DNA from 3 places in the Paenibacillus sp. FSL R10-2782 genome. Region 1 is predicted to be linked to each of the others. Evidence: predicted binding sites of a transcription regulator. Region 1 holds the regulator's gene; each other region holds the start of a gene.
The links. Region 1 encodes NrdR, which represses ribonucleotide reductase genes. Its sites were predicted from a motif close to AACACNATATATNGTGTT; they were not measured.

Region 1 (10,853 bases):
CTGGAAGATGTTCTGCTCTCCTACCGGGCAGTCACAGAGCAAATGAAGCGTCAGCATGAGCAGATTACAGCGCTAACTCAATTGCTGAATGACATTGCAGGCATGGCTTCCTCCATCCGCGGACTCGCGGATCAAAGTGGACTGCTGGCGATCAACGCATCGATAGAAGCAGCACATGCTGGAGAACATGGGCGTGGCTTCCAGATCGTATCTCAGGAGGTGCGGAATATGTCACTCCAAACGAAAGCCTTTTCCGCACAGATTACAAGCTTGCTTACGGATATTGAACAAATGCTGCGTGATACTGCCGATCTGACGGATACGAGCATGCAGCAGATTAATACCGGCTCACGGTATATATCCGCTGGAACCCAAACGTTTACCCAACTGTTGCAGGCCGTTGCTGAAATTGAGATCAAAAACAACGACGTGTCTCGTTCCGCAGAGGAAGCGGCTTTGAATGCAGCCGGGATTGCACAGGAGCTGGAGCTTATGCTGAATTCCTGATCATTTTACATACCGTTAACAAATCCACCACACTGAATTTACACACAGCTTATATAATCTTCATATTGTGCAAATCAGGTGCAATGCTTGAGGACCATAACTGCAACACGAAGGAGATCATAAATCAATGAATGATTCCGTTATTCGGATTGATAAGCTGAACTTGTATTATGAGAATTTTCACGCGCTGAAACATATAAACCTGGATATTCCTGAAAAAACGGTAACAGCCTTCATCGGACCGTCCGGCTGCGGTAAATCTACTTTGCTGCGTACGCTGAATCGGATGAATGATATGATACCGGGAACGCGTATTGAAGGTACGGTGAGTATCGCAGGTCAGGATATATATGGCGATACGATGGAAGTAGAAGCTCTGCGCAAGCAGGTGGGGATGGTTTTTCAACAGCCTAATCCGTTTCCTAAATCTATTTATGATAACGTGGCATACGGTCCGCGTCTGCATGGAATCCGGCAAAAGGACAAGCTGGACGAACTGGTTGAGCAAAGCTTGCGGCAGGCGGCACTCTGGGAAGAGGTTAAGGACTTTCTCAAGCGTTCAGCCCTGAGCTTGTCCGGCGGACAGCAGCAGCGGCTGTGTATTGCTAGGGCGCTTGCTGTGCAGCCAGATATTTTGCTTATGGATGAGGCAACGTCAGCGCTGGACCCGATCTCCACGATGAAAATTGAAGAACTGGTTCAAGAACTGCGTGACAGATATACGATAGTCATGGTAACGCATAACATGCATCAGGCGGCTCGTGTGTCCGGCCGTACTGCGTTTTTCTTGAACGGTGTCGTGGTAGAGGCGGCGGATACAGAGACGATGTTTTCCACGCCGCAGGATTCCCGTACGGAAGATTATATTTCCGGCCGATTCGGCTAAAGCCAACCAGATAGTAATGCCAGGAGGGGTGACTTCAAAATGATTCGCAGAAAAGGTTTTGATGAAGGATTAGATGAACTGAGAGCTGTACTGCGTGAAATGGGTGCACATGTATCGAAGGCACTCGATCAGGCCATTGAATGTTTGCAGACCAATAATACGGAATTGGCCCAGCAGGTGGTCAAAAATGATGCATCCCTCAATGCGCTGGAAGAGAACATTCTCGATATGGGCTCCAAGCTCATTATTACCCAGCAGCCGGTAGCCAAGGATTTGCGTCGGATCATTGTTGCCTTTAAAATTTCCAGTGATCTGGAAAGGATGGGGGATTTGGCACTCGATATTGCCAAGGTCACGCTGCGTCTGGAAGGGCAGCAGGTCATCAAGCCGCTGGTGGATATTCCGCATATGGCTTCAATCGTCAAAGAAATGATTGACGACGCGATTACATCCTATCTGGATGAAAATACAGATTTGGCTTATAAAATGGCCAAAGAGGATGATCGTGTAGATTCCATATATAGCCATATGATCAGCAATCTGTATGTGTTTATGGTAGAAAAGCCTGAGGAAGCTCCGCAAGGCATGCTGCAACTGCTCGTCGGACGTTATATTGAACGGATTGGCGACCATGCGACGAATATCGGTGAAAGCACTGTATATCTCGTGACAGGGGAGCGACCAGATTTGAACCAGTAGGACTTTGAGGAATATAACGGTTGTTTCTGACCCAGACTTGTCTTTGAGCAAAAGACGAATTTGGTTAGGAAGCAGCCGTTTTTTTCTGAAAAAGGAGCCTTTATGTTAAGATAGGAAAAGGAATGCGTAAAACGAAAGAACGTTTCGAATGCATTGATGAACTTGCGAGGTGCTAAATGGATAAACTCATGCTTATAGATGGCAACAGTATCATTTACCGGGCGTTTTTTGCTATGCCGCCGTTAACCAATTCGAGCGGACAGCAGACGAACGCGGTGTACGGATTTACAACGATGTTGCTGCGGCTTTTGGAGGAGCATAAGCCGACGCATATACTGGTTGCCTTTGATGCTGGAAAAATAACGTTTCGCCATAAAGGATACGAGGATTACAAGGGTGGACGGGAGAAAACACCGCCGGAGCTGTCCCAACAATTCCCGCTGCTGAAAGAGCTGCTAACCGCCTTCGGGATTGCCCAGTTTGAGCTGGATGGTTATGAGGCGGACGATATCATTGGAACCCTGTCTAAAACCGCGGACGAAGCTGGTTTTAACGTGCTGGTGGTTACCGGAGATAAGGATATGCTTCAGTTGGCTTCGGACAACGTCACTGTCGGATTGACCCGCAAAGGGGTTACCGAGGTGGAGGCATACGGACCTGAACAGATTCAGGAGCGTTATGGCTTGAAGCCGCTGCAAATTATCGACCTCAAAGGTCTGATGGGCGATACGTCGGACAACATTCCCGGGATTCCGGGTGTGGGGGAAAAGACAGCGCTCAAGCTCCTGCATCAGTATGGATCAGTCGAAGAGGTGCTGGCGCATACGGATGAGCTGAAAGGCAAGATGAAAGAGCGCGTCGAAACGCATGCAGATGATGCACGGATGAGCAAGGATTTGGCGACCATCTATCGGGATGTAACGCTGGACAAGCAGCTGGAGGATGTTGTCTTCGGCGGGCTGCAAGCAGAAACGGCGGGGCCTGCTCTGGCGAAGCTGGAGTTCAAGTCCTTGCTGGAGCGGTTATCCTTTTCGGGAGAGGTTGGCAGTGCAGGAATAGACGTAGAGGAAGCCGCGGCTGACGTGACCGTACTGGACGAGCAGCGGATTGGCGAGCTGGTACATGTACTGGATACCGTCGATCTGCTGCATGTCGAGACCCATGGCGACAATCCGCATCATGCTGAAATTGTGGGGCTGGTCTTTGGCGGAGCGGGACGACAGTTTTTTATGACCTTGGATGTACTGCAAACTGATGCAGCCAAACCTGTCCGCGAATGGCTCGCCGATGCTGGGCGTAAAAAGCGGGGGCATGATCTGCACCGTACGGATTTAGCCTTGCATTGGCACGGGATCGAATTTGCCGGGGCCGAGTTCGATGTCCAGTTGGCCGGATATTTGCTGGACCCAACGGATGCGAACCAGTCACTGAGCGGATTGGCAGCCAAATATGGCTTGTCTTCGATTCGTCCGGATGATGAAGTCTTCGGCAAAGGCGCTAAATATAAAGTGCCTGATGTGGATGTGCTGTCCGATCATGTGGCGCGTAAGGCGGCGGTGATTGAAGCGCTGGTGCCTGTACAGCAGGCCGAGCTGGAAAAAACGGAAATGCACAAGCTCTTCCATGAGCTGGAAATGCCGTTGTCCCGCATTTTAGCGGATATGGAGAAGCAGGGCATTTTGGTTCATGTGGAAGAATTGCGCGCTTTGGGTAAAGAATTTGAAGCCCAGATTGAAACGCTGGTGCGCGAGATATACAGCATTGCCGGTGTGGAGTTCAATCTGAATTCGCCCAAGCAGTTAGGTGAAATTTTGTTCGATAAGCTGGGCCTTCCTGTTATTAAAAAGACGAAAACCGGGTACTCCACCGATGCCGAGGTACTGGAAAAGCTCGCCCCATATCATGATATTGTGCAAAACATTTTGCAGTACCGTACCATTGCGAAACTCCAATCCACGTATGTGGAAGGATTACTTAAGGAAATTTCGGATAAAACGGGCAAGTTGCATACGTATTTCCGGCAGACGGTTGCAGCAACCGGACGCTTGAGCAGCCAATTTCCTAATTTGCAAAATATTCCGATTCGTCTGGAAGAGGGACGTAAAATCCGTAAGGTATTTGTGCCGTCCGAGCCGGGCTGGTCTATTCTGGCAGCGGACTATTCGCAGATCGAGCTGCGAGTGCTGGCTGATATTTCGGATGATGAGCGCTTGAAGGAAGCCTTCGTCCACGATATGGACATTCATACGAAGACCGCGTCCGATGTTTTCGGCATCCCTGCGGAAGCCGTAGATTCTAACATGCGGCGTTCTGCCAAGGCGGTTAACTTCGGGATTGTCTACGGGATCAGTGATTACGGTTTGTCGCAAAACCTAAATATTACGCGCAAGGAAGCGGCTCGCTTTATTGACCAATATTTTGACGTGTTCCAGGGCGTTCGTCGTTACATGGATGATATTGTGAAGGATGCGAAGCGGGACGGATACGTAAAAACGCTGCTGGAGCGCAGACGTTATTTGCCGGAGATTAACGCCAGCAACTTCAACCTGCGTTCGTTCGCGGAGCGTACCGCAATGAATACGCCGATTCAAGGTACCGCAGCCGATATTATCAAACTGGCGATGGTACAGATGGATGTGGCGCTTCGCGACCGTAATCTTCGCAGTCGTATGCTGCTTCAAGTACATGATGAGCTTGTTTTCGAGGTTCCGCCGGAGGAAATGGAAACGATGAAAGAGCTTGTCCCGGCTACGATGGAAGCGGCGCTGAATCTGTCTGTACCGCTCAAAGCGGAAGTTAGCTATGGAAGTAATTGGTATGAAGCGAAATAGGTTATTTCAACGAGTAGATAGTCCCAATTTAACGCTGCTTCCGTTATAATATAGGGTGAGGTGAAGACATCATGCCGGAATTACCGGAAGTAGAAACGATTAAACGAACGTTAAACGAGCTTATCGTCGATAAACATATAGATCATGTGACCGTGAATCTGCCGCGCATTATTCAGCGGCCTGATGATATACACGCTTTTGCTATGGAATTGGCTGATCATCGCATTATAGGAGTGGAGAGACGCGGGAAGTTTTTGCGGATTCTGCTGGACGGGCTGGTGCTTGTTTCCCATCTCAGAATGGAAGGGCGATATGGCCTGTATTCGGAAAATGATCCTGTGGAAAAGCATACTCACGTTATCTTTCATTTTACGGATGGTACGGAATTACGCTATCAGGATGTTCGCCAATTCGGCACGATGCATTTATTTACGGAAGGACAGGATTTGCTGGAAAAGCCGCTGAACAAGCTCGGTTTGGAGCCGATGGAAGAATCCTTTACGCCGGAGGCGCTTCGCGCCGCTGTCGGTACCCGTTCAACCTCGATCAAGGCTGCCCTGTTAAACCAGTCATATGTTGTAGGCATCGGGAATATTTATGTGGATGAGTCGTTGTTTAAGGCGGGTATACATCCGGCACAGCCAGCCAAAAGTTTGGATGAAAACCAGTTTCGTGTGTTGCACGAAGCTATTATCTCCACTTTAAGCGCGTCGATTCTGGTCGGAGGTTCGTCCATCAAATCATTCGTCAACGGGCAGGGTGAAGCGGGCGATTTTCAGCATCAATTGCAAATCTATGGACGTAGCGTTAAGCCTTGTGTTCACTGTGGTACATTGATCGAAAAATCCGTCGTAGCCGGACGTGGTACACATCATTGCCCGGTCTGTCAGCCCCTGCGTTGAACAGGTACAGTCACCCAAAGCCCATTCCTCTCATATATTGATTCCAAGTACCAATACTGCGAAGGGTTCCGGCTGCTTTAGGGCCCTTCCTTCGCAATGGGGGGAATTGGAGTGGCTAATCATTGGGGAGCCCTGCTGCTGCTGGCATTTGCGCTAAGTCTTGACAGTTTCGGAGTCGGTGTTACATATGGGCTACGCAAAATGAAAATTCCACTGCTGTCCATTGTTATCATTTCAGTATGCTCAGGTTTGGTCATTGGCATATCCATGCAGCTAGGCGCATTATTGTCCCAGGTTCTGTCTCCTGTATATACGACGGTTTTTGGCGCTGTCATTCTGATTGGGATTGGCTGTCACTCTTTGTATCAGTCTCTGCATCGCAAGGAAGATTTGATTGATGATCCTGATCCTGTGAGCAGAAATGTTCTGGAGGCTGAGAAATCCTTAGAAGTGCAAGAGGAACGGACTGTATTTTCTTTGGAATTCCGCAAATGGGGTCTCGTTATTCGGATTCTCCGAAGTCCGTCTGCTGCAGATATGGACCGTTCAGGCAGTATATCCGCTACGGAGGCGATTTGGTTAGGGATCGCTTTATCGGTAGATGCGTTCGGTGCAGGATTGGGAGCAGCTATGTTGGGCTTCCAGCCACTCGCTACCGCGCTGGCTATTGCATTTTTCAGCGGGACATTTTTGATTGCAGGTATGAAAACAGGTTTCTGTCTATCGGCATTTCGATTTATGAAGGCGCTGGGTGTGTTACCGGCATTATTATTGATTATGATGGGTATATTGAAGCTGTTATGAGGTGAAAGAGCATGAATATCGGATTAACCGGAGGTATTGCTACCGGTAAAAGCACCGTGTCGGCTCTACTGGTCGCCAAGGGTGCGCTGCTGATCGACGCAGATGCCATTGCCCGGGAAGTAATGCTTCCGGGGCACCCGGTGCTGATGGCGGTCATACAGCATTTTGGACAAGCTGTGATGAACAGTGATGGAACTTTGCACCGCAAAAAGCTGGGCGAGATTGTATTTGAAGACCCTGCTCAGAGGCAGGCGCTTAACGATATTACACATCCTGCGATTCGTGAGGAAATGCGTACGCGCATGGGATCTTACGAACGCGAACATCCAGACAAACTTATTTTGGCGGATATCCCGTTACTGTATGAGTCAGGGCTGGAAAGCTTGTACGATGAAATTATGGTGGTATACGTACCACGCGATGTGCAGCTCCAGCGTCTGATGCTCAGAGATGGATTGACCGAGGAACAAGCCGGACTTCGGTTATCCGCGCAAATGGATATTGAACAAAAAAGAAGCCTGGCCGATATCGTCATCGACAATAGTGGAACACAGGCTGAAACAAAACAGCAAATTGATCAATTCTGGCAGCGAAAGGGACTGGCATGAATATTTTGCGCAAAAAAAGAGTCCTGCTGACTTTGTTTGTTGGGTTTGTCTTGATTCTGTTTTTTAATTCAAACTGGATGTCGTGGTTCTATCCGATTCAATATAAGGATGAGATCCGGCAATACTCGCAGACGTATGAAGTGGATCCGTTTTTGGTGGCGTCCATTATCCGTGTTGAGACGAATTTTAAGGCCAGCAAGCAGTCGCACAAAGGTGCACTGGGACTCATGCAGATCATGCCTGATACAGCGAATTGGATTATGGACAGCACCCAGATCCAAAAGGTTCCGCTGGATAACGTCAAGCACGAGCCCGGCACCAACATTGAGCTGGGAACCTGGTATGTGCATAACCTGTCGGTAAAATTTAAGAATAATCCCATAGCTATCGTTGCAGCTTACAACGCAGGCCCCGGTAAAGTGCAGGAGTGGCTAGATAAGGGCGTATGGGATGGGAAAGAAGAATCCATTAAGCAAATCCCTTTTGGCGAGACACGACATTATGTACAGCGGGTTATATACTACTACAGGCAGTATACGAAGATTTATAATCAGTTTTAATGGGTGACGAGGCAGCATGTAAATATATCATGACAATATGGGCCTTTTTCCATTAAAATGAAAAAAGTGCAGGACAGACTGTGTTTGGCAGCCCATCCGTACACTTTTGCTTGTTACTTCTGCGTTACAACGATTATTGGTATTGACCTGCCAATTGTTGTTCGGCGATCGTTACGAGGCGTTTTGTAATGTAGCCCCCGATCGAACCGTTCTCATAGGAAGTCATGTTACCTTGGTATCCATCTTGAGGAATGCTGATACCCAGCTCTTGAGCGATTTCATATTTCATTTGCTCCAGAGCGCCGGAGGCTTTGCTGACTACCAGGTTGTTGGAGTTGCCATTGTTTCCTTGTGCCATTGTTGTTCACCTCCTCGCGACGTGGTAAACATATTATGAACCGTTTTGACAAAATTATTACGAAAAAGTATAGAGAATTTATTGGAAAAAGGAAGTGATGAATTTATGAAATGTCCGTACTGTACTTACAATGGAACAAAGGTGCTGGACTCGCGGCCCGCGAATGACAACAAGTCCATCCGCCGCCGCCGTGAATGTGAGCAATGTGCTAGGCGTTTTACCACCTTTGAAATGGTGGAGGAGACTCCGTTGATGGTCATTAAAAAAGATGGCAGCCGTGAAGAATTCAGCCGTGATAAAATGCTGCGCGGTCTCATTCGGGCCTGCGAGAAGCGTCCTGTATCAGTCGAGCAGCTGGATATGATCGTATCCCAGGTGGAAAATGCTATCCGCAACACAGCCGCCACTGAAGTGGACAGCCAGCAGATCGGCGAGCTGGTCATGGAACAGCTCTATCCTGTTGATGAGGTCGCCTACGTACGCTTTGCGTCCGTATATCGGCAGTTCAAAGACATCAACATGTTTATGAAGGAACTGAAAACACTTTTATCCAAAGATGCAGCCAGCGACTAGATCGCTGACTGTATCTTTGGTTGATGGAGGAAGGGGAATTATAAATTTTTTATAAAAGTATTGACACAGGGGTAATAATTTTATATGATATAGGAGTCGCTTGAAACAGATGATTGAAATTACATAAAATGGGGCCTTAGCTCAGCTGGGAGAGCGCATCGCTGGCAGCGATGAGGTCAGGGGTTCGATCCCCCTAGGCTCCACCATAATAATATGGACTCTTAGCTCAGTTGGTAGAGCAGTTGACTCTTAATCAATTGGTCCAGGGTTCGAGTCCCTGAGAGTCCATCCTTTAGAAAAACGGCAGAAATGCCGTTTTTTTGTTTTGAATTTAGCTTTGTTTTCCTTCGTGGTCACACGTTTGGTCACAGGAGGCTCTATATTTCTTGATGAAAAATAAACGCCATGTTCTCTCTAATCAGGACACGACGTTTATTTTAGTTTTACTCCATGCTTTTAAGAAAGGCAGTCATCAACCTATGAACTTGTTACTGGTGATCAAATCCGTTAAAGTCCCTGAGCATTCCGATAAAATGTTCAAGTTGTTCATCGTCCCATCTTGAAATGTGTTCGTAAAATACAAATTCTTTCTCTTTTAGAGCATCAATCGTCTTTTGTTGTCCAAGCTCAGTGAGGGATAGAAGTATTCCTCGACGATCATCAGGGGAGGCTTCCCTTTTCACATAACCCAAAAGCTCAAGTTGTTTGACGAGACGGCTAACCGAACTGCGATCCATAGCTGTTGATTCCGCCAGCATAGTGGCGCTTGTTGGCCCATATGAGTACAGCCAACGGATAATATGGAAACCCGCAGGTTGTATTGAAGGGTCAAAACGTGCTGCAGTTTTGACATTTAGCGCATGTGAGGCGCTTATGAGCGCATTGATTTGCTCGCCGAGTTCCAACTCCAGTTGTCCTCTCTGCGTATTTTTGTGTTGATCATCATTCATCCTATTTCACCTAACCTTAATTGATAAATTAAATCATTCAAGTTAATTAATTGACATATATCAATCAAAGTAATATAGTTGATTTATATCAAGTATATAGTCACGCCAACTGAATGTCAAAACTTAAGACGGGTCTAACGGAGCAAAGCAATGAACGGCCCATTACATTGACAATGACTATTTCTGCACAAAGGAGAATCAATATGACGGCTAATCCGATTGTTGTAATAACTGGCGCAACAAGTGGTTTGGGGCAACTCGTTGCGATTGAATTGGCTAAACGTGGTACTCATCTTGTCCTGACAGCCAGGAGCAGGGATCGCGCTGAAGCTACTAAAGAAATTATTAAAGGTATGAGGCCCTCAACAAAAGTAGACTATTTTTTAGGGGATCTATCTTTAATGAAAGATGTCAGACGTATGGGAAACGAGATTTCAACTGCATACCCCAAAATAGATGTGCTTTTGAATAATGCAGGATTGCATGCATTCGAACAACGGGTAACCTCCGAGGGATTAGCAGAAATGATGGCTGTGAACTATTTAGCACCGTGGTTATTGACGCACGCCTTACAGCATTCCTTGAAAAATGCAGGAAGCGCCAGAATTGTCAATGTTGCCTCTGAGGCTTCACGCAATCATGGCGAGCTTGAGCTCCCTGAGGATTTGACCAATATAGCCCCTTTTACTGCCAGAGGCTCGTCTGAAATTTATGGAAAAACCAAGCTGTTTAACATTATGTTTACGGGTGAACTGGCACGTCAATGGACTGGTACGGGGGTCAGTGTTAACGCTCTGAATCCGGGGTTTAATGTTACTGGTCTCGGACGTGAGCTCTGGTTTGCATCAATGCTTGAGCGTTTATTGAATTTTTTTCATATTGGTGATCCACGCAGAGGAGCTGATATTATGACTCGTTTAATTGTGGATCCGCAGTACCAGGCAGTTACAGGAGGGTATTTTAATGTCGGAACCGGACATTCGATTGTACCTGTACACCCCGGTGGAGATATTGCTATGCAAAATAAACTGTGGAACTGTACGAAAGAATTACTACAACAAAGAGGTTTTCTTAACAATATGACCTGATTTTATGGATTACAGCGGCTAAACTGAGGACTGTATTGTAAAAATCCAAGGTGGGGTAGCATGAGCATAGTATACTCTTGCGAAATA
Region 2 (10,853 bases), 2.3 Mb from region 1:
AACTTCGCCTAGAACGTTCACAGGGTGCTCCAGCCGGATATCCGCTGAAGAGGCACCTGCCAGCAAGGTGTACTCGCCAGCTTCAACGCAATAGCGATCCCGTGTAACATCCCAAATCGCCCAATCCCTCACTCGCATTGTAAAAGAAATCGTTCGCGTCTCCCCCGGCTGTAAGCAGATGCGTTGAAATCCACACAATGTCTTCAGCGCTCGTTTTACTCGCGAAGCTCCGGGCCGTACATATAGCTGTACAACCTCCTCCCCGGCAGCTATGCCCCGATTCGTAATGTCCACCGATACATTCAGGGTATCCGTAGCATCTAGAGCACCCAAAAAGTTCACACTACCTTCGGGGACGGACCTATCGTTGGGATTGGGCCCTTGGGCATCTGTGCGCAGATGGCTGTACTCAAATGGCGAATACGTCAAACCGTGGCCGAACGCGTACAAAGGTTCACCTTCAAAATATTGATAGGTACGTCCGCCGCGAATAATATCGTAATCTTTGATATCACCCAATTGCTCCTCCGCCTGGTACCATGTCATATTCAAACGACCCGCTGGCGCATAATCCCCAAACAGCACATCCGCTACTGCCGTGCCATGCTCTTGTCCGGCATGAGACGTGTACACGATCGCCGGAATATGCTCCTGTACCCAAGGGATGGCAAACGGATAGCTGCCCGTCAGAACCACGATCGTATTAGGGTTAACCCGATACACTTCCTCGATGAGCCGCTGCTGGGAGGCTGCCAGCTCCAAGCCTGGACGGTCATTCTCTTCCTTGCCGTTAATCAGCGGGTGATTGCCGACGAATACAATCACTGTATCTGCTGCTTGCGCAGTGGCTATCGCTTCCACTAAACCGTCCGACACCGTCTCTAACCGGAATGTTGTATGGTCTTGGTTAACAGCTTCCGTTACCTTCAATGAACCCTCTGTCCCTGTGATCACAGGCTTGCCGTTCCATGTCGTCCAGAGACACTCCCCCTTGTCAACAGGGGTCAGTCCAAAGACTTCTTTGACATACCAGCCATACGCTTCCTTAGCTGTCACACGAAGCGTTTCCTCATCGCTCGTCACATAGGTACCCAGGCGCTCGTCGGTCAACGTGACGCTGCCGTAGCCCCAATCGTTCATGGTCAAAACCGTTGGTTCGGCATCATGGGACAACCGCATGTCACCGGAGGAATCAACCGTAAGCCTCGCTCCGTCATTCGCCGCCGCGAAGGTCACGCGATCCTTGGCATCGCGGTATACGACGCGCTCCTGCGCGTCTTTGCTTTCCAGCTTGGCGCGAATCGCTTCAAGCGGTGTCACAAAATATGGAAGCGTGCCGGAATACCAGTCGCGGTACACCTCATTGCCAAGCGCCCCGATCACCGCCACCTTGCCGCATCCCGCAGGGTCGAGCGGCAGGAGCGAACGCTCATTTTTCAACAGTACGATCTGCTCTCTCGCTGCACGCAACGACAGTTCACGGGCTTGCTCTGTCATCAGAGCCTCTTCCCCGATCAGGGCATAGGGATTGTCTGCCGCCGGATCAAATTCCCCCAGTCTAAATCGAACACGAAATGTATGGAACAACGCCTGATCCAGGTCCGTTTCTTGCAGCGTTCCTTGCGCCAAGGCATCACGAATGGCCTGCTTGGACAAATCCGCATCATCCGTAATGCTGTCGATCCCCGCGCGAATGGATTCAGCCACACCCGGTGTGTGGGAGTCATAATACTGATGGTCCTTTACGATTCCCATCACATCACCAGCATCACTGACGACAAAGCCGTCCATTCCCCATTCGCCCCTGACAATATCATTAACACCGTGATACAACGTAGCGGGCGTTCCATTAATCAGGTTATAAGAGGTCATCATGGATTGGGCTTTGCCTTCCGTAAAAGGCTTCTCAAAGGCTTTCAGATAGTATTCACGAAGGTTTCGCGGGTCTATGCTGGAGGAATCACTTCCCCGGTCCACCTCGTTATTGTTTCCGAGGAAATGTTTCAATGTCGCAACCGCTTTCAAATATATCGGATGATCGCCCTGTATGCCTTTAACCAATTCCTTCGCCAGTTCTCCCGTTAAATACGGGTCTTCTCCATACGCTTCCTCATTACGCCCCCAGCGCGGATCACGTTCCATATCTACGGTTGGTGCCCATAACGTCAGTCCGTTTAGCGCCGGGTCACGGCGGTAGTATACACGCGCTTCATCTGAAATAACCGAGCCGACTTGTCGCATCAGTTCCGTATCCCACGTACAAGCCAACCCCACAGGCTGTGGAAAGGAAGTCGCCTCACCTAACCAGGCTATACCATGTGCTGCTTCCGTACCATGCTTGTATGCGGCGACTCCCAATCGTTCAATGGCAGGCTGGTATTGCAGCATAGATTCAATCTTTTCCTCCAAGGTTAGGCGGGACACCAAATCCCATACACGCTCGTCCAGATGAATCTTCGGATTTTGAAAAAAATATTCTAAATCCGTTGTTTCATGACTCATATCCATCATCTCCTTCTCTCCATTTAAAATATCATAAAAGGCTGTTATGAAAGCGTTTTAATATATCATAGCGAAAAAGGAGTACCCCGGCAACAATTGCCGCTGCTCACCATTTGGCTCCGTTTCTTCATTCAATACTGGATAGAGCAGCGTCGCCAATGGCGTGGATATCGGATGTTTGTTAGGACATGAGCGTACAATCACGAATTGTAGCTTCGTCTGCGTCTTCTTGCATAACCACTCAGGAAGCTTTTAGCCAATGTGCCTGGTTAGTAGCAGTGTGCAAATTAAAAAAAATGTATATTTTCTTCAATAAACAAAGCAAAAAATAATATTTTTTGGTATAATCAGGATATATAATCGAAGGAGGAAGGGTTTATGAAAAATACCGGAATGACACGGCCTCTGGATCAATTGGGGCGAATCGTGCTTCCCAAGGAAATGCGCACCACGATGGATATCAATATTGGTGATTCGCTCGAATTTTTCGTGAATGAAGAAGGATTTGTATTAAGGAAATATACAGGTGTATCCTGCAAATTTTGCGGCGCAGTTGATCATTTGACTTATTTTCGTGATAGCTTTATTTGCGCCGATTGCATTCAGGTATTAAAGACAGAGGAAAATGTACACCCCACCAGCACCGAAGCCATCCAGGCTCAGGAACATACCAAGCCGGTTCGTAAGCATACAACCTCGCAGCCTAAACAATCCAGAGTACAGCAAGGAGAAATGGTAAAAAAGCTCCGAAAGCTGATTCAAGAACATCCCAACCTGCCACAAAAGGTATATGCTCAAATGCTCGATATCTCGCAAGGTCGGGTGTCCCAACTGAAAAAGCTGCTTTAAATGATCCCGTAATTTATTACAAAATATACTTAGATCCAATGGATTGCCATCCTATTGTTTTCCGTCAAATATTCATTCGTCAGGTGTAGAGCAAGGAGCGTATTCGTTAATGTGTTCCTGACTTTTCATCTGACTTTTTTGTCGTTCTCCTCCCCTATCAACGTGACAATAATCACATACTCTCCATCCATCCATATATACAATATATAGACTGAAACAATTGTTTAGTACACGATATCGTCAATATATTGTTTTTGGAGAATAATATATATTTTACTATATGGAGGTTTTTGCAATGAAGGTGTTGGAGGAACATCAATTATACAGCATCGGCGAGCGGGTCATTGGAGCACAAGACCTGGACATGCTGCGGGAGAATGCAAATTTGAATGGAGAATCGTTCAGTGGCAAAATGAGCAAGCTTGGCTCCGAGTACGCGAAGTGGTATGCGCGACTACGTGTGCTTCCGCCTGAACTGACAGACGCGATCGACCACGGGTATGTGTATGTTCACGATTTGGACCAATATGCGCTCGGAACTACGAACTGTATCTTTATTCCTTTTGGTCGCCTGCTGCGAGATGGCTTTAATACAGGCAACGGCTCTGTGCGCACCCCGCAAACTATTATGTCTGCTATGGCACTGGTGGCTATCATATTCCAGTCTCAGCAAAACAGCCAATTTGGAGGTGTCTCTGCCAATAAAATAGATTGGGACCTTGCTCCTTACGTGGCCCGGTCCTTCCGCAAGCATCTGCGCAAGGGATTGCGCCTGTTCGGAGAAGAAATAGAATCGGCGATGCCTGATGACGAATTACATATAGCCAACAGTCTATTACATGAGGTCTGCCCTCGTTCATACGCATTCGCACGTGAAGAAACGGAGACGGAGACCCGCCAGGCCGCTGAATCCCTTATTCATAACCTGAATACCATGAGCAGTCGGGCAGGTGGACAAATTCCGTTCACCTCACTGAATTACGGAATGTGTACTTCTGCTGAGGGGCGACTTGTTACACTGTCATTGCTGGAGGCCACTATCCGTGGCTTGGGCAGCGGGGAAACCCCTATTTTCCCACAGCATATTTTCCAATGCAAACAGGGAATTAATCAGTCCGAAGGCGATATCAACTATGACTTGTTCCTGCGGGCGGTTGAGTGCTCCAGCAAACGTATGTATCCCAATTTCGTTAATGTGGATGCTACCTTCAACCTGCCCTATTACCGCGCAGATGATCCGGATACCATTATTGCGACGATGGGCTGCCGTACCCGCACCATTGCTGACCGTTTCGGCAGAAACCGTCAAAGCGGCAAGGGTAATCTCTCATTCAATACGATTAATCTGGTGCGTCTTGGCATTGAATACGGTATTTGCACAGGCAAGCGCAAGGTACCTGACCGGGATGGCTTTGATACCAGACTGGAAGAGGTTATGCGCATTGCCGTGGATGGACTGATCCATCGCTACCATATACAGACCAACCAGCCGGCAAAAGCCTCAGACTTTATGATGCGCGAAGGGGTATGGGAAGGCGGAGAAGAGCTGGAGCCGGATGAACAGGTGGGAAGCGTACTAAAGCACGGTACGCTTTCTATGGGGTTCATCGGGTTAGCTGAGTGCATGAAGGCACTGTACGGCAAACACCACGGGGAGGATGACGCTGTATACCGCGAGGCGGAGCGAATCATAGCTTCCATGCGTGTCTACTGCGACCGGATGAGTGAATTGCATAACCTTAATATTACGCTGTTCGCTACGCCTGCCGAGGGTCTATCCGGCAAATTCACGTTGCTGGATCAGCGTGATTTCGGAGTCATTCCCGGTGTGAATGACCGTGAATACTACACGAATTCTTTTCATATTCCCGTGTACTATACGCTTCCGGCTGCCCGTAAAATCAGCCTCGAAGCCCCATTTCATAATCTGTGCAACGCTGGTGCGATTTCGTACATAGAGCTGGATGGTAATGCGCGGAATAACCCGGAGGCGTTTCTTAAAATTGTACAATACGCGCTCCATCAAAACATTGGGTACTTCTCCATCAATCATCCGGTAGACCGCTGCACAGAATGCGGCTACGAGGGCATTATCGGGACAAGCTGTCCCCAATGCGGTGCTGATGAAGAACATACGCATTTTCAGCGTTTGCGCCGGGTAACGGGATATCTGACAGGTGATTATACCGTTCGCTTCAACGCCGCGAAACAGGCTGAGGTGCGTGACCGGGTGAAGCATCGGTGAATTTGTGCGGCTACATTCCAGAATCTCTGAACGAAGGGCATGGCCTGCGTACCGTCGTATTCATTAGCGGTTGCCGCCATGCCTGCCCCGGCTGCTTCAATCCCTCGTCATGGAGCTTCCGCGCAGGTGAACCGTTCACACCTGAACGGCAGCAGGAAGTCATCCGTGACATCGCAGATAATCCACTGCTGGACGGGTTAACCCTTTGCGGCGGAGATCCTTTTTTCTCAGCAGCGGAATGCTCGCAGTTTGTGCGCAATTTCCGCGCAACCTGCCCGGACCGAACCGTGTGGGCCTATACGGGCTTTTGCTATGAGGAGCTGCTTACGGATCAGGCACGCCGGGAGCTGGCGCTGCTGTGTGATGTGATTGTGGACGGTCGTTTTGTAGAACAGCAAAAGGATCTGACCCTTCCCTTCCGGGGAAGCCGCAATCAACGACTGGTGGATGTGAAAGCCAGCATTCAGGCAGGATCTATAGTTACATTAGCCTAAGGCGATGTTATACTCGCATAAGCTGTTATGCCCTAAGACAAGTCCATTCCCTATGGGGAGGGCTTGTCTTTTTTGTGTGTAATGGAGAAGGCCTGTACTTCAAGATGCTTCAGATCGGGGACACCAATAGCGTACTGATGATCAGAACGCTTTTAATAAACCTTGAATCAGCTTCCATGAACTTAATCATTTCATTACAGGTTCAAACGGAGTTTCTATTGCGTATCCCGCAAGTTTCACTTATGATGGTGAACAAGTATACGAGTGCATAAATATTCGTCATACCACAATCGCATAGCTTGGAGATAGGTGCCTGTTCTATTCAGTTCAGGCTTAAAAGGGAAGCCGGTGCAAGTCCGGCGCGGTCCCGCCACTGTAAACGGGGAATTTTCAGCTGTTGGTACACCCACTGGTCCAAAGACCGGGAAGGAGCGCTGAAAGTCATGATCCGTAAGTCAGGAGACCTGCCTATTTTAACAACATCGCAAGTACCTACGGGAGATAGGGAGGTGTTAAGAGCAGTCGCCGAATTTTTATTTTTAAATAACGGAGACATTCTTTCCCATACTCATTTTTACACCCGGGGAGGAATGTCTTTTTTTGTACGCAAAAATAAACTGGCTACCAGCCTAGGAGGAAAAGTACATGTCATTTACTCAAGTGCCTGAATTGCCTGGCCTGACCAGCAGTAGTCTGGGATATCCGCGTATCGGCGGAAACCGGGAATGGAAAAAAGCACTGGAACGCTTCTGGAACGGCAGCATCGATGAGAGCGAGCTGCATACCGAGATGAAACGATTGCGGCTGGAGCATCTGAGCAAGCAGCGTGACAAGGGAATTGATCGAATTCCGGTCGGAGACTTTACCTATTATGATCACATGCTTGATACATCCGTGATGTTCGGTCTGGTGCCGGAACGGTTCAACTATCGTCCCGACGGACCTGTTCCCCTATCCATCTATTTCGGGATAGCCCGTGGACAAAAGGGTGCCACCGCCAGTGAAATGACCAAATGGCTGAATACCAACTATCACTACATCGTGCCCGAATTGGCCAATGCAACCCCGGTGTTCACCGAGAATAAGCCGTTGCAGGCTTATCGTGAAGCGAAACAGGAACTGAGCATTGAGGGTAAGCCCGTCATGATCGGTCCTTATTCGTTCGTTGCTCTGTCCAAAGGCTATGACCGCAAGGATTTGGCCGCCATCGTGAGAAGTTTCCTGCCACTGTACACCCGCGTCCTGTCTGAGCTGGCTGCGGAAGGCGTTCAGTGGGTGCAGGTGGATGAGCCTGTCCTGACCACCTCATTCCCGGCAGAGGATTTGGACATTATTCAGGAGGCCTATGAGGCTTTGGCCCAAGCGGCTCCATCCTTAAATATCGTGCTGCAAACCTACTTTGGCAGTCTGGATCATTATGAGCGCCTGTCCACGCTCCCGGTACAGGGAATAGGTCTTGATTTTGTGCATGATGATGGCGAAAACCTTCAGCAGGTACTCCGCCATGGCTTCCCCGCAGGGAAAACACTAGCCGCTGGGGTCATTGATGGGCGTAATATATGGCGCTCCGATCTGAACGTCGTGGCGGCGCTGCTTGGGCAACTGGCGGAGCAAACAACTGCTGCGCAGCTCATCGTGCAGCCATCATGCAGTCTGCTGCATGTGCCAGTCAGTCTGGAAGCCGAACACAAGCTGGACCGGGAGCTGATGCAAGCGCTGGCCTTTGCTGATGAAAAGCTGGAAGAAATCGCAGCTTTGACCGCTGCGCTTGGCAAACGCGAACCCTCGGCACTTGCCAAGCTTGGGCAGAGTGCGGACGCGGTAGCCCGCTTCAACAGCTCAGCGGCACGAGTACAGACCGCTGCCGATATGGCGGCTCTACTGGCGAAAGAGCCGCAGTCACGCAGCGTTCCCTTCGCTGAGCGTCGTGTGATCCAGCAGGACAAGCTGAAGCTGCCTCCATTGCCTACGACGACGATTGGCAGCTTTCCGCAAACCGCCGAGGTTCGCAAAGCCCGTCTGCATTATCGCAAAGGGGAGTGGTCTGCTGAGCAGTATCGGACGTTCATTCAGCAGCAAATCAAGGAGTGGATTGATATTCAGGAGGACATTGGCATTGATGTGCTCGTACATGGGGAATTTGAGCGGACAGACATGGTTGAATTTTTTGGCGAAAAGCTGAAAGGCTTTGCCTTTACACAAAACGGGTGGGTGCAGTCCTACGGCTCCCGGTGTGTTAAACCTCCGATTATATACGGAGACGTGTCGTTCGATCAACCCATGACCGTGGAAGAAACGGCCTTCGCCCAATCGTTGACCTCCAAGCCAGTCAAAGGAATGCTGACAGGTCCGGTAACGATTTTGAATTGGTCCTTCGAGCGTAATGATATTCCTCGCAGTCAGGTTGCTTTACAGTTAGCACTGGCCCTGCGGGCAGAGGTAGAAGCACTGGAACAAGCGGGGATTGGCATGATTCAGGTCGATGAACCCGCGATCCGTGAAGGGCTTCCACTGAAAAAAGAACAGCAGCAAGCCTATCTGGCGTGGGCGGTTCAAGCCTTCCTTGTTACAATAGCAACCGTTGATCCCGCCACCCAAATCCATACGCATATGTGCTATTCCGAATTTCAGGATATGATCCAATCCATCTCCGATATGGATGCCGACGTCATTTCTATTGAAACCTCGCGTAGCCACGGTGAACTGATTGTCAGCTTTGAGGATCAGGTGTACGACAAGGGCATCGGTCTGGGCGTATATGATATCCATAGCCCGCGCATTCCCGATGTGTCTGAAATGCTGAGTATGATACAGCGTGCCCTGCGCGTACTGCCTTCTGATTTATTTTGGGTCAATCCAGACTGCGGCTTGAAAACCCGCACCAAGGATGAATCCGTCGCCGCATTGCGGCAAATGGTGCTGGCCGCTCAAGCAGCCAGAGATTCGTTGGCTGCATCCAGCTAATTTCTATACCCTCCCCTTCCCGGCTCCCTTTTTCCCTCGACGCCGGAAGGGGATTCTATTCCAAATCATATAATGTGTATGCCCCTTGAATATGCTCGGGTGTTCCCTGCTTCATATGTACACCCAAGCCATGCTCTCTATCCCATGAACAGCTAAAATTCAAATACAGCTCATCCTCTTCCTTTGAGTCAGGAACCAGTATAGACACGGGCTGTAGCCGTTCCAGCAGTTGTTCCAAGCGTTCCACATAAGGCGCATATTCATCCGGGTCTTCTCCCCATGAGATATAAGCATTCCGGTATTTTTCCACTACATCTACATAGTAATGGTGTATCGCTTCCAGCACATGAGGATGAATGTCTGACCCATGTGCCATATATTGCTCCCATGTCTTTTTTTGTTCCTGCTTAGGCTCTCTTACGGCCTGTGCTTCTTCCTCGGAATCGGCAGAAACAATAAACTCTATCTCCACCTCCGAGTCCTGTCCGCAAAAATGGAGTTGTACCGTGCCCCGAAGCACGACTTCCTCTGATACATCCCAAGTCTCATCATCCTGATCCAGCTCCGTATACCAGCGTTCCCAATTCATCCTTTGCCCCATCCTTTCCACAAGAAATGATCTTCAACTCTATGGATCCTTTTATTTGAGCATTTTGCAACAATCCCAAAAGCGATTTCAAATCAGCCATATATAGATTGAAACGGTTTAGTTCGTATATCTATTGTACTTTCGAGCGTTGGGAATCGAATGTTGCAACATGCTGATATTACAATTTAACATTCTTAAGAATGAAATTAAAGCGGTCCCTTTTCCACAAATTCCCCAAGATTCGGCGTTTTTCTAAATAGAACTACTTTTTTCAACAACATTCGCTATCTTATTGACTCTAAAAGCGAAAGAAAGCTCCTAAAATAAGCCCGTACATTTATTTTTAAAATTTTAGAACCTTGCATTAAACAGTACATGATGTTAAATTATACCTGACTACTGATTTATGATTAGTACCTGAATTCATTTATGCTCAAGCACACATTTCTCCCCCCATACTCCAAACGACACCTATGAAGCAATGATAACATCCAGGAAGGGAGCACCGCTCATGAATGTGAACATCCAATTCAAAAAAGGGGTGCTGGAACTGTGCGTTCTTGTTTTAATTGGGCGTAGGGACCGTTACGGCTACGAACTGGCTCAGGCCGTCTCCCGTCATATCGAAGTAGCCGAAGGAGCTTTATATCCGCTGCTTCGCCGTCTGGTATCAGAGGGATACTGTACAACTTATTTACAGGAATCGACCGAGGGACCCCCACGTAAATATTATCGGCTGACCGATGCAGGCAGCAATTACACGAGCATACTTACACGGGAATGGAATGAATTTGTCCATCATGTCGCAAGCCTACTGGAGGAAGGAAATTCCGATGAATAGAAAACAGTTTCTCACAGAGGTAGAGCAACGTCTCTCCCCTCTCCCCGCAGAGGAACGTAATGAGCTGCTTGGTGACTTAAGCCAGCATTTTGACTATGGGTTGGTGAATGGAAAAAGTGAGGCCGAAATTGCCATCGAACTGGGCAACCCCGAGGATATCGCTCGCGAAGCGCTGGATGATCCCAATGCAACCTGGAATACTTCCCCTCCTCCGCTTCGCCAGGGAAACTTCGCACGCAATCTATTTACTTTCTTAGGTCTGCTGTTTCTCAATTTATTAATCTCCATTCCTGTCTTAGCCTCTTTGTGGGCAGTATGGGTTTCGTTAGCCGCAACAGCGGTCAGCTTGATAGTGGCCCCCCTTCTCGC
Region 3 (10,853 bases), 200 kb from region 1:
CAGCGAGTGATAGTTCATCGTCATAAAGAAGGTACGGACAAAATCCTTCGCTTCGTTGCTTTCATAAGCAATTTTGTTCTTGGCAAGGTAGCCGTGCAGGTTCATGACACCCAGACCGACAGAATGCATCTCACGGTTTGCCTTGGCAACACCCGGCGCGTTTGCGACTTGAGTCATATCGCTGACCGAGGTCAGGGCAATCATTCCCTCGTGAACGGATTCGCGGATTTTGCCATGCTCCATCACATTTACAATGTTGAGAGAAGCCAGATTACAGCTGATATCCCGACGGATTGTATCCTGTTGGCCGTAATTTGTAATTTCAGAGGTTTCCTGTAATTGGAAAATTTCTGTGCACAGGTTCGACATTTTAACCTGACCTACGTTTTTAAGGGCATGTGCTTGATTCGCGTTACTTTTGTTCATCATGTATGGATAGCCGGATTCCAGCTGGATCATGGCAATTTTGGTCAACATGTCACGCGCGCTCATCGCAACCTTTTTCTTCACCCGGTCGTCAGCGAGCAATGTATCGTACATTTCATCCAGATCCATATCGTCCAGATGCGTACCGTAAGCCTTGTACACACTATAAGGAGCGAATACATGCAGCGGCTCATTATCCTGAGCCAGCTTATAAAAGCGGTTCGGAACAATCAGTCCGATGGAGAGTGTCTTGAGGCGTACTCTTTCGTCGGCATTGATTTTTTTACTATCCAGGAACTCCAGTACATCCCAACCGAAAATGTTGTAGTATGCAGCGCCGGAACCTTTACGTTGACCCATCTGATCCGCGTAGGAGAAGCCGTCCTCCATCAGTTTCAGCACAGGCATAATGCCTTTAGCCGCGCCCTCCACACCTTTAATCGCTTCGCCACGTGACCGCAGTTTCGACAGGTTGACCGCGACACCGCCGCCGATTTTGGACAACTGCATGCAAGTGTTCAGCACGTAGTTGATCGAGTTGAGAGAGTCGTCCATTTCGAGCAGGAAGCAGGATACCAATTCCCCACGACGGCTTTTGCCTGCATTCAGGAAGGTTGGTGTTGCCGGCTGGAGACGCTGCTCCATCATCGAGCGGGACAACAAGCGCGCTGTATCGGCGTTACCGCGTCCCAAATGCAGGGCGACGACCGCCACCCGGTCAGGATAGTGCTCCAGATAAACCTTACGGTCATTGCTTTTCACTGCATAATCCGTATAAAACTTGGATGCTGCCATATAGGAAGGGAATTTAAAATGATAACTATGAGTGATATGGAAAATATCCTTAATTTCGTCAGATGTATAGCTACTATAGAAATTTTCGTAATAATCATTCTCAATCATGTAGAGCACTTGAGCCGCTGTATCTGCAAACTTCAAGCTCCGTTCTTCGACTTCCTTCATAAATTCGTCTACAGCCTCTTGGTCCTTTTCCAATTGGAAAAAGCCATCTGTATCGCGTTTCATCAACATGTTGTTCAGTTCAATATGCCGCAACTCGGCTCACCCCCTGTTTGAAACGCTCTACATCGCCGAACGTTCCGGATAATTCAAATTTACTGATGACAGGCACGTTGTAATGGTCGGAGATCAAATCCGCGCTTTTGGCAAAGCTCTCGCCCCAATTACGGTTGCCGCTGGCAGCTACACCCACGAGGTTTTGAGCATTTTTTTGCAAAAAGGAAGATACCCTCTCAGGTATCTGTCCAAACCCCGTTGTATATGTAATGAGTACGTATGGTTCCTCTATAGTCATTTGCTCCTGGATTTGGACCGCCGGAAGCTTGAGCTTCCCGATAAATCTTTTTACATTGCCGGTCTTGGAATCATAGGCAATCAGCATTGTATTCATCCTCCTTGACATTTGGCAAAACAGCATCTGCCCAAGGCTCGAAATCCTGTAAAGATTTGCAACCCCTTGCTGGCTGTGCTTCGCCAAAATTTTCACGCCTATTTATATCGGTTCTTCCATATCTGTATTTTCAAGATATATGTGTAAAATACGCGTTGCACACTATATTTAGAGTACGATTTCTATTTTATATCTATATATAGGTGAGGTCAATCACTTTTAAAAGGTTGGGCACAAGGATTGGGGGCAAGTCCAAGCGGGGTGCGGGATAAGCAGAATAACTTTTTTTTTCGTGCGAATTTTACAAATGTACTGGAGTTTTGAGAGATGAAGATGTACGATTTGTCAATAGGAGATACAGCAGTAAATCTACCTTTTACTGTAGGGGGAATACGTATGATGGGTAATGGATTTATGGATTCAGGGTCGTTTGATGCTATATTAAGATACCATTACATAACCGAAGGGAAGATGTACTATGCCACATATTATTGGGGAACGCATCGTATTGAGGGAGTATCGTCAGGAGGATATACCGGAAATACGAAAATGGGTCAATGACCCGGATATTACACGCGGTTTGAGCGATGTTTTTACTTATCCTCATTCTCAGACGAATAGCGAAGCCTACGTACAGATGATGATCGATGGTAACTCCGAGATCAAGGGCTTTGTTATTGCACATAAAGACACACTGGACTATATTGGACAACTGGATTTATTTAAAATCAACTGGTTGAATCGGCACGCCACGCTCGGCATTGTGATTGGGCGCGATGATAACCTGGGCAAAGGCTACGGACGTGAAGCGATCCGGCTATTACAGAAATTTGTATTTCATACACTGAACCTGAATCGGCTGGAGCTGGAGGTCTATGCATACAACGAGCGTGCATATCGCTGCTATCTGGCCTGCGGCTTCAAGGAGGAAGGTCGGCTGCGGCAAAAGCTGTTCAGGGAAGGCCAATACTATGACATCATTCAAATGGGCATTTTACGAAGTGAGTATAAGGCTGCGGAGCAAACGACGGAATCTCGATAATGAAAGCACATAAGTTATTTTATTCCGTCAGCTTTCTTCAATTTTTTATGAGTGAGATTACAGGGACTACGCTCATCTTATTTCTCTTAGCCAAAGGACTTTCTCTGCAAAGTGCGAACTTCTTACTACAGGTGCGATTGCAGACAAGCGAATCATAGAAGCCCGCGAGATTGCGGGCTTTTGGGGTAGATACCTGACATATTGAACATTTTATTCGTAATATCCCTCGGTTGATTTGCGTAATTGTTTGAATTGAATAGCATCATGACCGAACCACACTTGAGAATTCGTCCGTGCAGCCAGAGTGCGGATTTTTTCCACCGTATCCCGGTAACCAAGCAGATCATAAATAACGCCTGGCGGCTTGACGGGTGGACCGTAGCTTTCCGCTGAATAAATAGCATCCGAAGCGAGGATGATCCCCCCTGTCTCCGGCAGTTCAATATGCAAGCCTATCATCCCCCAAGCATGCCCGCTACCAAAGTTGAGGACCTTGATGCCTTCAGCCAGTTCCAGGTTATCCTGATGGCGTTTGATTGTTTTCCACTGCAAGTGATTTTTGATCCATGCATCAATGTCCGCCCAGACATAAGCTCCTTCTTTTACATTACGGGCATAGCTCTGCAGCGCACCGTTCAACTCATCCTCATGTACGATAATGGTAGCGTTCGTGAACATTTCCAGGCACCCCGCGTGGTCCAAATGCAAATGAGAGGCAATGACGTACCTAATTTCCTCGGGTCTTACGTTCAACTGCTCCAGCCGGTTATGCAGGTAACATTCCTCACTGGCCACCCAAGGAGATGCCAATTGCGTTGATTCGGCCCAACGCCCTTCGCGGCCCATCGAGTTCGGATTACATGCTGTATCAAACAGAATCTTTCCCTCAGGATGGTCGATCAATACTGTATAAATGGGGAATTCTGCGAATTCTGTTGACGCATTAGGATTGTTAATCGTAGCCGGGTTATGCATCGCAATGATCCAGTTCTTGTCCATGCTCATTCGTCCGTTATCCATCACATACAGTTTAGGCCGCGGTTTAATAATATTTGGCATGTTTGTTTCCTCCCGATGAAGAGTAATTTACAAGTAGATCTCTGACTTCACTCGTGACGATTACGCTGCCGTAGCGGCAGGTATAGACATACCTTAATATAAAATCTAAACTTACATAAGGAGGCACTTTAATGTGTCCAGGGTACTTTTAAGTGCATAGGAGGGGATAGGATTTGACATCTTCAATCACCAAAAAACAACCCGACATCACGCTGGCGGGTTGTGGCTATAGCAGAGTTCTCGACATTATTTCCAACAAGTGGACGGCGCTCGTCATTTACGCATTGGAGAATGGGCGCATCAGATACGGGGATATTTCAAGAAGAGTCGAGGGCATCTCCAAAAAAATGCTGACACAAACGGTACGAAAGCTGGAGCGGGATGGGCTAGTCCAACGCCATATTACACCAACAGTACCTGCTACTGTGGAATATTCGCTAACCCCTTTAGGCGAAACCTTACTTCTACCGATGAAAGAATTAAGACAGTGGGGCAGAACGAATTATTCGCATGTAGAAGAGGCAAGAGTCAATTATGATCTGAAATACAGTAAGTGAAGATTTGGATTGTGCTTATCATCGGCTTGTTGATCAGCTTTTCGAACTCGGCGGGGAATACATTTCAACAGCCACGTCAGATCGGCCTTTCCGAACAAGGCATTTGGATCATGGAAATCATCAAGGCAGCCCTGTAATCTTTCATTATACAAGCCAAACTCGAACTATACTGAACTTGAAAAATAAACATCAAAACGGAGTAGGCGGAATGGTGCTGTACAAGCGAAGCGGTCGCTTTAAAAGCTTTCCGTAGGATAGCTGGCTTCGGAAGCATCACTTCCCCGGATTTTTACCTAGTTATATGATTATTCAAGAAATCCGGGGGAGGTGGCGATAGGAAGCACCATTCGACTGCGTAGTGGCACGATAAGTAACTTTTAAGTTCAGCCCCTTTGATCGTTATTTTTCCGCGTTCCACAGCTTAAGCCGATTTTGGATCAGTCCGGTGTAGATTTCTTCAGCCTTCGGCACACCTGCCTGATCCAGCTCTTGGAGCATGCGGTCATAGATAGCATCAAATTGATCGGGCTTGGCGAGTACAGCTTCGGGAATCCGTTTGCGCACAATGTCCTGCGACTTCTGATAAATGACATTGTAGTTTGTATTGGTCGGAACGGGCATGTTGTAGGCGGCGCCCCATTCTTTCACCGGAAAATCCTTTTCGTTCGGGAACAGGTCCTTCCACGTTCGAGCATTGTAGGCTTGCAGTGATTTTTTTTCGGCCCGGCTGTAATTTTCAGTAATCATCTCTGGATAGTTCGTCGTATAGTAGTTGCCGGAAGGGTCCTTGATGCCGTCACCGTAATGCGGCCCCCATATCCAGTACAAACCGATGCCCGACTCTCTCATAAAGGCGGAATTATCGGTGTTTTTACGTTGCTGCACATCGGGCGGAATAACCCGTTTGCCGTTCTCTACATTGTAATGCTGGCCTTCGATTCCCCAGTTGCGCAAAATCTGTCCTTCGTCGGAGGCCAGAAAATCCAGAAACTTGATGGCACGCACGGGATTTTTGCACGAGGTCGTAATTCCGATCCCGTATGCAGCATCAAAGCCGAGCGGCTGGAGGGAATGATCCTTGTATTTCTCGCTTAACGTAACCGGGAAATGCGCGTAGGTAAATTCATCCTTGCCCGACGCTTTGAGCGCGTTTTCGGCATCCTGATAGTTCCACTCCTGATCAATGAGTCCAATCACACGACCTGCGGCGATTTTGGACTTGTATTGATCGCTTTTTTGCACAAAAGTATCCTTATCCAGCAGTCCTTCGTTGTACATATGATTCAGCCAGCGAAAATATTCCCGTTCCTCCGGGCGTTTGTAGTGGAGAATGGCTTTACGTGTCTTGGGATCGATATAATACTCTCCATCGTCCGGTCCGCCTGTAGCGGTAACTGCCGGATTTGTTACGGTAATTTGAATTTTCCAATCTTCGGCATCCAGGGAGAGGGGGATGGTAGGTTGACCGTTAGTGGTGGGATATAGGGCTACATAGTCCTTGAGTGCTTTTTCAAAATCCTGAACTGTGCGAATTTTCGGATAGCCGAGCTTCTCCAGCGCCTGATGCTGGATTTCGAACCCGGCTTGTGCGTCAAATGCGATGTGATCTACGCCTAAATTTGTCGGAATGGTATAGATGGCAGGGTCGTCATGGCTATATTTTATACGGTTAAAATAGTCTCCGTACACTTTCTTGATATTGGGGCCGTATTTATCAATCAGGTCGGTTAAGTCAATGAGTGCCCCGGCATCGACCAGCTTACCGACATCGTTTTTGGGATAGACTAGGTCAGGATACTCTCCGCTGGCAGCCATCAAAGCAAACTTTTCCTCACTCCGGCCATTGACGGCATGTTCTCCGTTCAGTGTCACGCCCGTTTTTTTGATAATTTCCTGTCCAATTGCATCCTTCATGTTATTCCAATTCGAGCTGGCGTCACCACCAAAAAAAGTAAGTGTAACAGGACTGGTATCATCGGGATTTTCATTTTCTGCCGTACCGCCTGTTCCGTTTGCGCAGCCCGTCGTGACGAGCAGCAACAAAGCCAGGAGAAGGATGGAGCCTTGTCGTACCGACCTGATCTTGAACATCTGCAAAATCCCCCTTTATAAGTATGATTTACATAATGTAAGTGCTTTCAATAGTAAATTGTAGGAAATACCGAACCTTACGTCAAGTCATTTATGTTGATTTGTTATGTGTTTGTTTTTTTATTATGCAAACATATTTTGGTGGATGGTGTGGATTTGTGCAAATCTATCGTTTGATGATCTCAAACAAAGTGTGCTACGATGATACCAGTTTATGGGTACACCCATGCAATTGGAAAGGCAGAGGCAAAAAAAGATTCCGAATAGGGTTGGGTGAGAAGATGCGTGGAAAAGTAACGTTGCAGGAAATTGCGGATGCGGCTGGTGTTTCAAAGTTCGCTGTTTCGCGTGCATTGTCCGGCAAGCCCGGAGTAAGTGAGGAAACGAGGGCAGTGTTGGTCAAGCTGGCTGCCCAGATGGGCTATTTTCGCAATCATCCAAAGACAACGGGGGTGGAACCTCGGGACACGGATGCCGGGGAATGGTCGGGAACTGTGCTGGTGTTATTTCCAAATATACGGCACCAGAATAGAGAATCCAGGTATTGGGGTCCTGTGTTTGAAGGCATTTCTGAGCGCTTGAATGGAAAGGGAATGAACATGCTGACGTTAACGGAGCCTTCAACAGAGGATATGTTTGCTTTGCTGAATCCAGAAGCGATCAGGGGCATTATTACGGTAGGGTCGATTTCTACTTCTATATTGCTGAATATTTATCGGATGAGCATTCCGGTCGTTATGGTGGATCATTGGGATGCTGCGTTTTTAAGCGATACGGTGTTTACAGATAACCGCACATGTATGTCTGAGCTCATGAGAAATGTGCTGTGCAGGGGCTATACCCGCTTTCAATTTGTTGGAAATATCGACGATGCTCACAGCTTCTCTGAACGTTGGGAAGCTTTTCGCTCCACATTGGAGCTTGGAGGAATAGGATTAAAGCAAAATAGAGCCTTGCTCCACATGGGTGCGCAGAAGCTTGCCGAGGAATTGGACAAGCTGACCGAGGATGAATTGCCAGAGATGTTTGTATGTGTGAATGATGTGACTGCCGGGCACGTGGTGGATGCGCTCAAACGAAAGGGAATTGACGTCCCGAGGCGCTGTGGAGTGACCGGTTTTGACGATACGAGCGAGCAGATGCCGATTTATGCTACGGTTAGAGTGGATAAGGAGCTTTTGGGCATGCGTGCGGTGGATCAATTGCTATGGCGCATAACCAACCCGGATTCCCCCGTCGAGAAAAAGCTTCTGCACGCGGAACTGGTCGTACGAGAGGGGTATGCGCCGCGGCTCAGTCAGGGTAAGGATGATCATGAACACCCGATAAGTACAATCACATATAGTTGATGTCCAGATATAGATAGGTAGTTCCATACACGCGGACTGATAAAAAAGTCGCTTTTTAGCCTTTTGGGGCGAGGGCGGCTTCTCTTTGTTGTTTTGCAATTTTTTTTGTCACAAAAAACGATTTGACTATTTTGTTAGCTTAATGTTATTTTTGTTATGTTTATAGAGGAGTCCAGATGTTCCCAATCATCCTTATAGGGAGGCTTGCGACGATGTTCAATGTGACAGGGTTGGATAACTGGAGGTTTAGGAAAGCACCAGGTGATGAGTGGCTTAGCGCGAAAGTACCGGGATGTGTGCATACGGACCTTTTACGACATGGCAAAATTCCAGATCCTTTTATTGGAACGAACGAGGCGGAGGTACAATGGATTGACAAACAGGACTGGATATACGAAGCCTGTTTTGAAATGAATGTGGAACAGCTTCAGTGCCCGTGTGTAGAATTGGTGCTGGAGGGCTTGGATACGTATGCGGAGGTAAAAGTGAACGGGCACCCCGTTTTGTCGGCCAACAATATGTTTCGGATGTGGAGGAGGGATGTGAAGGCATGGGTTCAGCAGGGAGGGAATCGGCTGGAAATCAAGTTCCGTTCTCCGGTAGCTGAGGATCTGCCCAAGCTGGAGCAATTGGGTTACGCGCTTCCCGCGCCGAATGATCAGTCCGAAGCAGGTGGTTTGGCGGACAAAAAGGTAAGCGTTTTCGCACGTAAGGCTCCTTACCATTACGGTTGGGATTGGGGGCCGAGGCTGGTGACGAGCGGCATTTGGAGACAGGTACGGGTGGAGGCATGGTCTGGTCTGATCGTAAGAGACTTATTTATCCGGCAGGATGAAATCAGTGTAGACAGAGCCAGACTCACGGCTGTTGCAGAAATTGAAAATGCGGGTGAGATCAGAGAAGCCGATCTGCGTATTTCTGCTGACGGCAGGGAATGGCTGAAGCCTGTTCGTCTGTTGAAGGGAAGGCAAACGGTGGAGCTGGAGCTGTACATGGGGCAACCCAGGCTATGGTGGTGCCGGGGACTGGGAGAGCCGCATCTATATACGTTTGCAGCCGAGCTTGTGGAGCAGGATGAAGGAGCTGTAATCGCGGAAAAAACGGTGAAAACGGGCTTGCGTTCGATTCGTCTTGTGCGTGAACAGGATGCGGCGGGAGAGAGTTTTTATTTTGAACTGAACGGGGTTCCAGTGTTTGCGAAGGGAGCCAACCATATTCCGAATGACAGCTTTGCCCCTGAAGTGACACGAGAAAGGTATCGGCATGAGATTGCCAGCGCTGCGGCCTCTCATATGAATATGTTACGGGTCTGGGGCGGCGGTATTTATGAGGAATATATATTTTACGAGCTGTGTGATGAATACGGTTTATTGATATGGCAGGACTTTATGTTTGCGTGCAGCATGTACCCGGGCGATCCAGCTTTTTTGGACAATGTGTCTAAGGAAGCGGAGGACAACATCAAGCGTCTGCGTAATCATCCATGTATCGCGTTATGGTGCGGCAATAATGAGATTGATTCAGCTTGGGCGCATTATGAGGAGAACGGGGGCTGGGGCTGGAAAAAGGATTATTCGCCAGCGCAGCGAGAGCGCATGTGGTCTGATTATGAGACGCTCTTTCACGGGATTTTACCGGAAATGGTACACACCTGGTCCCCGCAGACGGCATATTGGCCCTCGTCTCCACTGATCGGCCTGTCTGGAGACCGAAATCAGCATGCTCATCCGTCTTCGACGGCGGGAGATGTTCATTACTGGGGCGTATGGCACGCATCTGAGCCTTTTGAGCATTACCATGTGCATGTGGGGCGCTTTATGAGTGAATATGGCTTTCAGTCCTTTCCCGAATACAGGTCCGTGCGCGCCTATGCGGAAGAGAACGATCTGGAACTGGAATCGGTAGTAATGCTGGCGCATCAGAAGAACGGGGCGGGCAATCGCCTGATTAAAGAATATATGGAGCGATACATGCGGGAGCCGAAGGATTTTAAAGCCTTTCTTCCCATGAGTCAGATTTTACAGGCGGAAGCGATGAAAATGGCCATTGAGGCGCATCGGCGTTGCAAGCCTTACTGTATGGGCACATTGTATTGGCAAATGAATGATTGCTGGCCCGTTGCCTCCTGGTCGAGCATGGATTATTTTGGTCGCTGGAAGGCGCTGCAATATACGGCTAAGCGCAGCTTTGCCGATGTGCTGCTGAGCGTAGCGGATACGGAGCAGGGGAATAAGGCGCTGCATATTGTCAACGATACGCTAAAGCCAGTTCAAGGCACGCTGCGGCTTACGCTTTTGCATATCCGGGGTAGCAAGGCCGTCCGTGAAGAGGACATTCAGGTAGAGCAGCAAGCTAATGCAGCGGGGCTGGTACATATACTGCCTGCCGACAAATGGCTGAATGGCCTGAACCCTGCAGAGCATATACTGGTCGCAGGTCTGATACAAAACGGTGAGCAGGTGGCTTCCTGTGAAGTTTATTTTGCAGACACAAAAGAGATGGATTGGCCGCAACCGAATATTGAAGTAACAGAGGTACAGGGAAGTGGAGGAAGCAGCTTTAGCCTTTGCTCGGATGTACTGGCGAGGCATGTATGGCTGTCGGCGGAGCGGGAAGGCATTTTTAGCGACAATCATCTGGATTTGGCTCCCGGTATTCCTAAAACGGTGGGATTTTTGGCTCTGGGCAGAGGGAGCTCGGCTTTTGAGGCAGCTTCTCCAGGCAAACTGACGGTATGCTCGTTGGTAGATTGGATACAGGGATAGAAAATAAACAGCTCAGGTTTATCCGTACTTCATGTAGGCGAAGCGGATAAGCCTTTTTGCTATCTAAAGCATTTTATGATGATATGTAGAGCGTTTTCATTATGTTAATATATTTAACAAAAATCACTTGGAAGAGGTGTGTGACCGTATCGT

Region 2: the regulator NrdR is predicted to act here: its motif matches at 3,548-3,565, upstream of NST83_RS23590 (anaerobic ribonucleoside triphosphate reductase).
Region 3: the regulator NrdR is predicted to act here: its motif matches at 1,996-2,013, upstream of nrdI (class Ib ribonucleoside-diphosphate reductase assembly flavoprotein NrdI).

The regions. Positions count from the first base shown of each region.
Region 1 covers NZ_CP151951.1:1,831,402-1,842,254, forward strand. The annotation lists gene NST83_RS08500 (methyl-accepting chemotaxis protein) at 1-507, shown strand, start outside; gene pstB (phosphate ABC transporter ATP-binding protein PstB) at 635-1,393, shown strand; gene phoU (phosphate signaling complex protein PhoU) at 1,433-2,092, shown strand; gene polA (DNA polymerase I) at 2,269-4,923, shown strand; gene mutM (DNA-formamidopyrimidine glycosylase) at 4,995-5,825, shown strand; gene ytaF (sporulation membrane protein YtaF) at 5,937-6,629, shown strand; gene coaE (dephospho-CoA kinase) at 6,641-7,237, shown strand; gene NST83_RS08535 (lytic transglycosylase domain-containing protein) at 7,234-7,797, shown strand; gene NST83_RS08540 (alpha/beta-type small acid-soluble spore protein) at 7,931-8,155, opposite strand; gene nrdR (transcriptional regulator NrdR) at 8,261-8,728, shown strand; tRNA gene NST83_RS08550 (tRNA-Ala) at 8,859-8,934, shown strand; tRNA gene NST83_RS08555 (tRNA-Lys) at 8,944-9,016, shown strand; gene NST83_RS08560 (MarR family winged helix-turn-helix transcriptional regulator) at 9,217-9,678, opposite strand; gene NST83_RS08565 (SDR family NAD(P)-dependent oxidoreductase) at 9,882-10,766, shown strand.
Region 2 covers NZ_CP151951.1:5,171,196-5,182,048, forward strand. The annotation lists gene NST83_RS23580 (glycoside hydrolase family 3 C-terminal domain-containing protein) at 1-2,502, opposite strand, end outside; gene NST83_RS23585 (AbrB/MazE/SpoVT family DNA-binding domain-containing protein) at 2,881-3,351, shown strand; gene NST83_RS23590 (anaerobic ribonucleoside triphosphate reductase) at 3,647-5,596, shown strand; gene nrdG (anaerobic ribonucleoside-triphosphate reductase activating protein) at 5,593-6,090, shown strand; cobalamin riboswitch at 6,381-6,577, shown strand; gene NST83_RS23600 (hypothetical protein) at 6,534-6,758, shown strand; gene metE (5-methyltetrahydropteroyltriglutamate--homocysteine S-methyltransferase) at 6,736-9,054, shown strand; gene NST83_RS23610 (hypothetical protein) at 9,110-9,643, opposite strand; gene NST83_RS23615 (PadR family transcriptional regulator) at 10,155-10,484, shown strand; gene NST83_RS23620 (DUF1700 domain-containing protein) at 10,477-10,853, shown strand, end outside.
Region 3 covers NZ_CP151951.1:2,033,257-2,044,109, forward strand. The annotation lists gene nrdE (class 1b ribonucleoside-diphosphate reductase subunit alpha) at 1-1,482, opposite strand, end outside; gene nrdI (class Ib ribonucleoside-diphosphate reductase assembly flavoprotein NrdI) at 1,469-1,828, opposite strand; gene NST83_RS09490 (GNAT family protein) at 2,316-2,879, shown strand; gene NST83_RS09495 (N-acyl homoserine lactonase family protein) at 3,090-3,938, opposite strand; gene NST83_RS09500 (helix-turn-helix domain-containing protein) at 4,112-4,495, shown strand; gene NST83_RS09505 (hypothetical protein) at 4,492-4,632, shown strand; gene NST83_RS09510 (ABC transporter substrate-binding protein) at 4,895-6,586, opposite strand; gene NST83_RS09515 (LacI family DNA-binding transcriptional regulator) at 6,868-7,935, shown strand; gene NST83_RS09520 (glycoside hydrolase family 2 protein) at 8,148-10,700, shown strand; partial or broken gene NST83_RS09525 (sugar phosphate isomerase/epimerase) at 10,819-10,853, shown strand, end outside.